2 regions of the Paenibacillus sp. FSL R5-0810 genome follow, and region 2 is predicted to be linked to the other one. Evidence: predicted binding sites of a transcription regulator. Region 2 holds the regulator's gene; the other holds the start of a gene.
The links. Region 2 encodes Rex, which represses fermentation and respiration genes when NADH is low (regulators of the CRP and FNR family bind a similar motif). Its sites were predicted from a motif close to TTGTGAAATATTTCACAA; they were not measured.
Positions count from the first base shown of each region.

Region 1: adhE (bifunctional acetaldehyde-CoA/alcohol dehydrogenase) is a predicted target of Rex. The motif match lies at 1,262-1,279, and genes of this name have one in related genera.

Region 1 is NZ_JBBOCF010000001.1:2,783,547-2,787,894, reverse strand. Features, by position in the region: gene MKX76_RS12675 (Crp/Fnr family transcriptional regulator) at 271-996, opposite strand; gene adhE (bifunctional acetaldehyde-CoA/alcohol dehydrogenase) at 1,380-4,013, shown strand.
Region 2 is NZ_JBBOCF010000001.1:2,614,973-2,619,320, forward strand. Features, by position in the region: gene MKX76_RS11765 (hypothetical protein) at 1-37, opposite strand, end outside; gene MKX76_RS11770 (cell wall elongation regulator TseB-like domain-containing protein) at 301-819, opposite strand; gene MKX76_RS11775 (amidohydrolase) at 848-2,146, opposite strand; gene MKX76_RS11780 (redox-sensing transcriptional repressor Rex) at 2,124-2,786, opposite strand; gene dinG (ATP-dependent DNA helicase DinG) at 2,855-4,348, opposite strand, start outside.

The sequences.
Region 1 (4,348 bases), 170 kb from region 2:
GCAAACAAGTCCCGAAAAGGGACTTGTAGTGGCGCAATGCGCGCCAGAGAAGCAAACAAGTCCCCAAAAGGGACTTGTAGCGGTGGAATGCGCGCCAGAGGAGCAAACAAGTCCCCAAAAGGGACTTGTAGTGGCGCAATGCGCGCCAGAGGAGCAAACAAGTCCCCAAAAGGGACTTGTAGTGGCGCAATGCGCGCCAGAGGAGCAAACAAGTCCCTAAAAGGGACTTGTGAAGGCGCAGCGCATGCCACGCAGGGTGACCAAGTCACCCTAGATCCGGCAGATTTCCTTCGGACACAGCTCGCAGTGGCAGATTTCCTGCAGCATCGACAAGTCTTTAATGACGATCAGCCCGCCTGCATACTCGATCGCTTCTTTTTTGCGGAGATCGCTTAGCATGCGGTTGACACTCTCGCGCGTGGCTCCGATCATGTTCGATAGGTCCGTATGGGTAATTTTTTTGTTGATCAAGGTGCTTCCGTCAGCCTGCTCCTGCCCGTACGTATTGCCAAGACGGATCAGCGTCGAGCACAGCGCCCCTGGTTTGCCGTACATCATCAGATCCCGAAATTTGGTCTGGGTAATCCGGTGGTGGACGCCCATCCACTTCATGAAATCAATCGCGAAGTCGCAATGCTGGCAAACCAGCAGCTCCAGATCCTTGTTCTCGATGACGCCGACCACGCTGCTTTCCAGCACTTCAGCCGAGTAGCTGTGGTTGCTGCTGATGAATGGATCGGCATGCCCGATCAGATCACCCGGATGATACATATATAGAATAAGCTCTTTGCCTTCATCGGTCGTTTTCGTTAATTTGATCCGTCCCTGCTTTACATAGTAAAGCTTGTCGGCCAAGTCGCCTTCCCAGAACAAATGCGAGCCTTCAGGGAGTGCGCGTTCCTTCATGGTAACCAGCAGACGGTTTCGATTTTGTTCCGAGAAGCACTGGATATTCCCTAAGCTTTCTAGTTCTAAAACGTTGTCTACAGTATTCATGTCGGTATCTCCTAACATCTTTAAATTTGATCAGTTCAATCTTGAATGATTTGTTACCTCCATTATAACGTGAAAAAAATCACTTGAAAGGGTATTTGGGAGGAAAATAGTGGCGAATTTTCAAACTTTGTGATCTAGTTCACGTATAGGGAGGATCCTCTTAACCTTTTCTCGGCCTTGCGCCACTCCGGTCGCGACAGATATCGGATAGCCAATTCCGAAGAGGATGTCATGAATCATAAAAATATATAGCCGAACCAATAATATGTGAAATAATTCACATAATATTATGAGACGCTATGTTACGATCGAACCGTAGACAACAGAAACCAATAAACAACCGCGAAAGCAACCAAACAGAAAATCATGGGAGGATGAGAGAGATGGCTGTAAGCAAAGCACCTGGAGAAACCAAAGCATCCGCAGAAACCAAAGTCAAAGAACAAACGGCTGAACAATACGTACAGGGCTTAATCGACCGGGCGAACCGGGCTCAAGCGCAGTTTATGGAGCTGGACCAAGAACAGGTCGACCGAATCGTGCATGCGATGGCGATGGCCGGGCTCGAGAAGCATATGCAGCTGGCAAAAATGGCGGTCGAAGAAACCGGACGCGGCGTATACGAAGATAAGATCATCAAAAACCTGTTTGCAACAGAGTACATCCATAACAATATTAAATACGACAAAACGGTGGGCGTGATAGAGGATAACCCGTACGACCAGTTCCAAAAGATCGCCGAGCCGATCGGGATCATCATGGGGATCACCCCCGTAACGAACCCTACCTCAACCACCATCTTCAAAGCACTGATTTCGATCAAGACGCGCAACCCGATCATTTTCGGATTCCATCCGTCGGCACAGGCTTGCAGCCGGGAGGCTGCTGCCATTTTGCTGGAGGCCGCGCGTAAGCATGGAGCCCCGGCGGATTGCATTCAATGGATTGAGGAGCCGTCCATGGAGAAAACCCATGCTTTAATGCATCATCCGGACGTGGCGTGCATATTGGCAACCGGCGGTTCCGCCATGGTAAAAGCGGCTTACAGCTGCGGCAAGCCGGCACTCGGCGTCGGTCCGGGAAACGTGCCGTGCTTTATCGAGAAGTCGGCGGATCTCGACCAGGCCGTGAATGACCTGATTTTATCGAAGACGTTCGACAACGGGATGATTTGCGCGTCGGAGCAGGCTGTCATTATCGAGGAGCCCGTGTTTGAGCAAGTGAAGAAGAAAATGATGGCGGCCGGCTGCTATTTTATGAACAAGGAAGAAACCGTGAAGCTGTCGGTTAAGGCCATGATATCCGACAAATGCGCGGTCAATCCGGCGATCGTCGGTCAGCCGGCGGTTAAGATTGCCGAGCAATGCGGCCTTGATGTCCCGGCAGGCACCAAGATTCTGGTAGCCGAGCTGGACGGCGTCGGGCCGGGCTATCCCCTGTCCGTGGAGAAGCTGAGCCCTGTGCTGGCGTGCTACCGTGTCAAAAACGCGCAGGAAGGCATCAAACGTTCGGAGGAAATGGTCGCCTTCGGAGGGATGGGACATACGTCCGTCATTCATTCGCATAATGAGGATGTGATCCGGGCGTTCTCGAGCCGCATGAAAACCTGCCGCATTCTGGTGAACCAGCCGTCCTCGCAGGGCGGAATCGGGGATATCTACAATACGAATCTTCCATCCCTGACGCTGGGGTGCGGCTCGTACGGACGCAACGCAACCTCTTCCAACGTAACGGCCGTTAATCTGATCAACGTGAAAAGGGTGAACCGCAGAACCGTGAATATGCAGTGGTTTAAAGTCCCGGATAAAATATACTTCGAAAAAGGCTCCACCCAGTATCTTGCCAAAATGCCGGGCATATCGCGCATTGCCATTATCACCGACCCGATGATGGTGAAGCTCGGGTACGTGGAGCGGGTTGAGCATTACTTGCGGCAGCGAAGAGCGCCCGTAGCGATCGAGGTGTTCTCGGAGGTCGAACCGGATCCTTCAACGACTACGGTTGAACGGGGAACCGAAATGCTGAACAGGTTCCAGCCAGACTGCATCATTGCTCTCGGCGGCGGTTCGCCGATGGATGCGGCGAAAGCGATGTGGCTGTTCTATGAGCACCCGGATGCCGATTTCAAAGATCTGAAGCAGAAATTTATGGATATCCGCAAACGGGTGTATAAGTATCCGAAGCTTGGCCAGAAAGCGAAGTTCGTTGCCATTCCCACTACATCGGGCACAGGCTCGGAGGTCACGAGCTTCGCCGTAATCACGGATAAAGTTTCCGGGCACACCAAATACCCGCTAGCCGATTACGAGCTGACGCCGGATGTGGCGATCATTGATCCGGAATTTGTCTACACGCTGCCGAAGACCGCCGTCGCCGACACCGGCATGGACGTGCTGACGCATGCCATCGAAGCCTATGTCTCGATCATGGCGAACGATTATACGGATGGGCTTGCCATCAAGGCCATTCAGCTCGTATTCCAGTATCTGGAGCAATCGGCGCTTACCGGCGACAAGCTGGCCCGGGAAAAAATGCATAATGCCTCGACGCTGGCCGGCATGGCCTTCGCCAATGCGTTCCTGGGCATCAACCACAGCCTTGCGCATAAATGGGGCGGTCAGTATCATACCGCACATGGCCGGACGAATGCGATCCTTATGCCGCACGTCATCCGCTACAATGCGAAGAAGCCGACAAAATTCGCCGCTTGGCCGAAATATACCCATTTTGTGGCTGATCAGCGGTATGCCGAGATCGCTCGGATTCTCGGTCTGCCGGCTAGGACGACGGAGGAGGGCGTCAATAGTCTGATCCTTGCGATTCGGGAATTGAATGCCAAGCTCGGCATCGAAGAATCGTTCCAGCAGCTTGGCATTGATCCACAGGATTTCGAGAATCGCGTCGACGAGCTAGCCGACCGTGCGTTTGAGGACCAGTGTACGACGAGCAATCCGAAGCTGCCGCTCGTGTCGGAGCTTGCGGATGTATATCGCAACGCGTTCTATGGACGGTTTTAACCATACGAGACGAAGGGTAAGTAAACCCTAGAGGGATGGATGCAGCCTTCTGCCGGCCACGTCAGCCGATAGCAGAAGGCTGCATATTTGTTTCCAACCCCGGCCTGCAAATTCGGGTGATAAAAGTCACGAAAAGCTGCATCCTTGTGACTTATATCACAGATGTAAAGATCCACCAGGGTTACAATAAGGGTGTACAAAATAAGCGAGATGAATCTCGGATCTTTACAAATGCAGCTTGCGGGCAAAAGACGGAACCGGCGCGCCTCAATTAGTGAAATAAATCACATTTAAGGGCTTGAATCTGAAAGCCAGAGACTTCCCGCGGTGCGGAG
Region 2 (4,348 bases):
CAACCGTCAGCATGATAGGGACAATGCGCAGTTTCATGAAGTGCCTCCTTCAGTAGTAGTAATTTGTAGATTAGAATAAATCACATTTATATACAGTATCATATGCTATGACTAATAGATCGTTTTCTGTCTAATGAGTACAACAATGAGTATATCACATAATCTATACTTTTTCATGCCTTCCTGTGAAAATATTAAGAACAGTTTTTCCATATTTTTCAGACAGCGCTTACAAACCCAAAACAAAGAGGCTTCCTTGTACAATCGCGTACAAGAAAGCCTCTTTCCTGTATAACTGATTTATTGATTGGGAAGAATAATGTCCTCTCCGATCGCCTGTCCGTCCTGGAAGCGATAGAAGCGATAACCTAATTGGCCCTGATTCTCATATTGGAGCTGCCATGTATACTCGCCTTCATACATGACGGGGAGCAGCCGCTTGATCACAGCACCCGGCATCTCATTGCGAATCTGCTCGCGCATCTGCTCCTCGGACAATCCGCTGCTGAGCAGCACGGCCTGAACCGCATCCTTGCCTTCAACAGGAAGATTATCATCCGTAAACTTCACCCAGACCATGATCTGCTGCTGGTCCTGATTCGTTCCCGTGATGACCCAATAATTGTTGTTCTCGCCCCATACCGACTTGTAGGTCTTATCCTTCGTCACCAGGCCGCCATGCTGGCGAGCGGCTTGCACCGCCAGGCTCTCCTCATTCCACGTGTCCTTCATGACATAGGAATAGTACAGCTGCACGCATAGCAGCGCCAGCAGCAGCCCGGATATACTAAGCAAAATCCACTTTGTTCTCTTTTTCAAACCGTCTGATCCTCCCCCTTAATCTGACCTAAAGGGTCGAAAGACGCTCGAATGAACGCTGGGCTTCACGGCGGATCCGTTCCTCATCCAGCGTGAGGCAGGAGCCGTGCTTAACCACCTGCTTGCCGTCAACCCATACATGCTCCACATCCTTGGCGGAGGCCGAGTAAATTGAATGCGAAATGTAGTCCGTGCGCGGCAGGAAATGCGCTTGATCGGTATCCAGTGCGATCATGTCCGCCTTCATCCCGACGGCCAATCTGCCTACGTTATCAAGAAATGCCGACCGTGCTCCATACTCGGTTCCCATTCGAAGCGCTTCGGCTGCCGGAATAGCCGTCGGATCGCCGCTGACGCCCTTGTGGATAAGGGCGGCCAGGCGCATTTCTTCGAACATGTCCAGGTTGTTATTGCTCGCTGGTCCATCGGTTCCAAGGGACACTGTCACACCTGCTTTCAACAGCTCGGGAACACGCGCAACACCGCTGGCCAGCTTCAGGTTGCTGCCGGGGTTATGGGATACCGCGACATCATGCTTAGCCAATATTTCAATCTCTTCGTCCGTCAAATGCACCGCATGCGCAACCAGCGTCGGACGCGAGAACACGCCGAGCTTCTCCAGATGGGCCACCGGACGCTGTCCGTAGTCATTCACATTCTGCTGCACTTCGGCTGCCGTTTCGGACATATGGGTATGAATCGGCAGATTCAAATCATGCGCCGCTTGAACGAATTTCTCAATGAAGTCTGGCGGGCAGGTGTAAGGCGCATGCGGCGAAATCATCGTCGTAATCCGGCCCTCCGCCTGACCGTGCCAGTCCTTTGCAAAGGCAATCGCCTCATCCAGCTTCTGCTTCTGTACTTCCGGAGGACACAGCCCGATGACGCCTCTTGTCAGCACTCCCCGCATTCCGGAGTCTTGGACAACCTTGGCGACCTGATCCATATGGTCATACATGTCAACGAAGGTTGTCGTACCGCCCTTCAGCATCTCGAGCACCGAGAGCGAAGTGCCCCAAAATACATCGTCGGCCGTAAACTTCGCTTCCATCGGCCACATTTTCTCCTGCAGCCAAACTTGCAGGGCCAGATCATCGCCAAAGCCGCGAAGCAGCGACATGGCTGCATGTCCATGCGTGTTGACCAGCCCTGGAAGGAATAACAGATGCGTTCCGTCCATCACCTGGGTTTCTGCATCGACCTGAGGCTCCTCTTCTCCCAAATACGTGATGCGGTCGTCCTCCACAACCATATACCCGCGGAGAACCGGCTGTCCTTCCTGAAGCACGGCAAATGTTCCGTTCTTAACCATCCACTTCGTTGTCATGCTGCGCATCCTCCTTCCCATTGTCCAAATAGTAAGCCAGACTTTGCAGATCCGTCGTAAAATCCGCGGTGTGAATGCGGATATGAGGCGGCGCCTTCAGAATCGTCGGGGCAAAATTCAAAATCGCCTCGATTCCGGCGTTGATCAGCTGATTGGCTACGTTTTGCGCTTCAAAATCCGGTACCGTAATGATCCCGATTCGAATGCCGTATTCCTGGACCGTCTTGTCCAGCTCTTCCATCGGCTGCACCGTCAAGTTATTGATCTTCAGCCCGATTTTCGGAGGGTACGAATCGAAAATCGCCACAATCTTCATATTATCTTTCAGAAACGCGTTGTAATTGGATAGCGCATGTCCGAGATTGCCCGCACCCACCAGCGCAACGTTGATCTTCTGGTCCAGCTTCAAGATTTGGCGGATTTTCTCAATGAGATAGGAGACATCATACCCGATGCCCTTCCGGCCGAAATCCCCGAAATAGGCCAAATCCTTGCGGATTTGGGCCGGGTTCAGGTCGAGCTTCTGCCCAAGCTCCTGTGAGGAGACGGTGGACACCTCCCGCTTATGAAGCTCATTCAAATAGCGCAAATAGACTGGCAATCTGCGGACTACGGCCTCTGAAATTTTATCCGATTTCATGCATGCTCCCCCTATTAATAGGATGATAGTTCATCGCTTCCAATATAAAGCCTTGCTCCCCTTTAGGTTCACTCTTTTTCATTCTCCCTTTCCTCAAGCCACTGCGCAATACGGGGGACGATCCCCTCGGTCGGCATATGCTCCATTTTCGGTCCGGGCAGGGAATACAAGAAGTATTTTCCATAATACGATTCGATTACCCGGGTATCGTAGACGATCACGATTCCCTTATCGTGGGCGGTCCGAACAAGCCGCCCGAAGCCCTGCTTGAAGCGGATGACCGCTTGCGGCACCGACAGCTTCATGAACGGGTTCTTCTTCTGCTGCTGCAGCAGCTCGCTCTTCGCCTCGACCAGCGGATGGTTGGGCGGCTGGAACGGCAGCCGGACAATCGCCAGGCAGGTCAGCGCTTCTCCGGGAATGTCAACGCCCTCCCAGAAGGAGCTGGTCCCGAGCAGAACCGACGCGCTGCTATCCTGGAACCGGCGTATCAGCTTCGTACGGCTCGTACCATCCATTCCCTGACCAAGCACCGTAATTTCGCTGGCAGCCAGCGCTTCCTTCAGCGGCTCGTGCACCTGACGAAGCATCCGGTACGACGTAAACAGGACGAGCATACGACCTTGGGTAGCTATTGCCGCTTCAGAGAGCGACTTCACGAGCGTATCCACAAATACCGCATCCCCCACGGAGCCCTTCACGCTTGGAAAATCCCGCGGAATGACAAGAAGCGCCTGCTCCCTGTAATTGAACGGGGACGGCAGCTGAACCGTGTTCAGATTCCCTGCGTCCGCCGCCTCCTGGAGCCCTAGATTATCGATCATGAATTGAAACGATTTATCGACCGACAGCGTCGCCGATGTCAGAATCACGCTCCGCTTCTTGTCAAAAAACAATTCCTTCAAATGCTTGCTCACATCAACGGGCACGGCGTAGAGCTGCAGCGACTTGCTGCGGAAATTGCCGTTGGCCTCCATCCAGTATACGGTGCCTTCGTCATTCAGGGCCATGAAGGACCGCAAATCCTCGCGATGCGCAGCCAGATCCTTAAACAAGCCCGACAGGTCAGTCAGCAGGCTGTCCGCACTGTAATCGTCAAGCTCTTCCTTCATCTCGGCGATCAGCTTGTCTCCCTTGCGAACGACGTCTCCCAGCGTCACGTGAATCTGCTGTTCCAGCTCGGCGAGCGCTCCCCAATCCTTCGGCTTCTTCGCAGGCGAGAGCCGCAGCGTGTATTGCCCGGCATCTCCAGGAGAAGCATCGCCGCGTTCCGGAAGCAGGCCGAACAGCTGGTCGCTGAGTCGGTCCCAAGTTTCTTTCACCGTGATCAGATCAGGATAGATCCGGTCGATGACCGCCGACCATTCCCCGGATTTCTCATGGGGAGAAGCCTGGAGCAGCTGCCGCAGCGCAGGGAGCTGCCCGCTTCGGCTGTCCTTGTATAGACGCGTCAATGTATGAACCACCGTAAAATATTTCATCTGCAGCCCGAGATGCTTGCCGGCCACATCCTCCAAATGATGGGCTTCGTCGATGACGAGCCGCTCGTAGCTCGGAAGCAG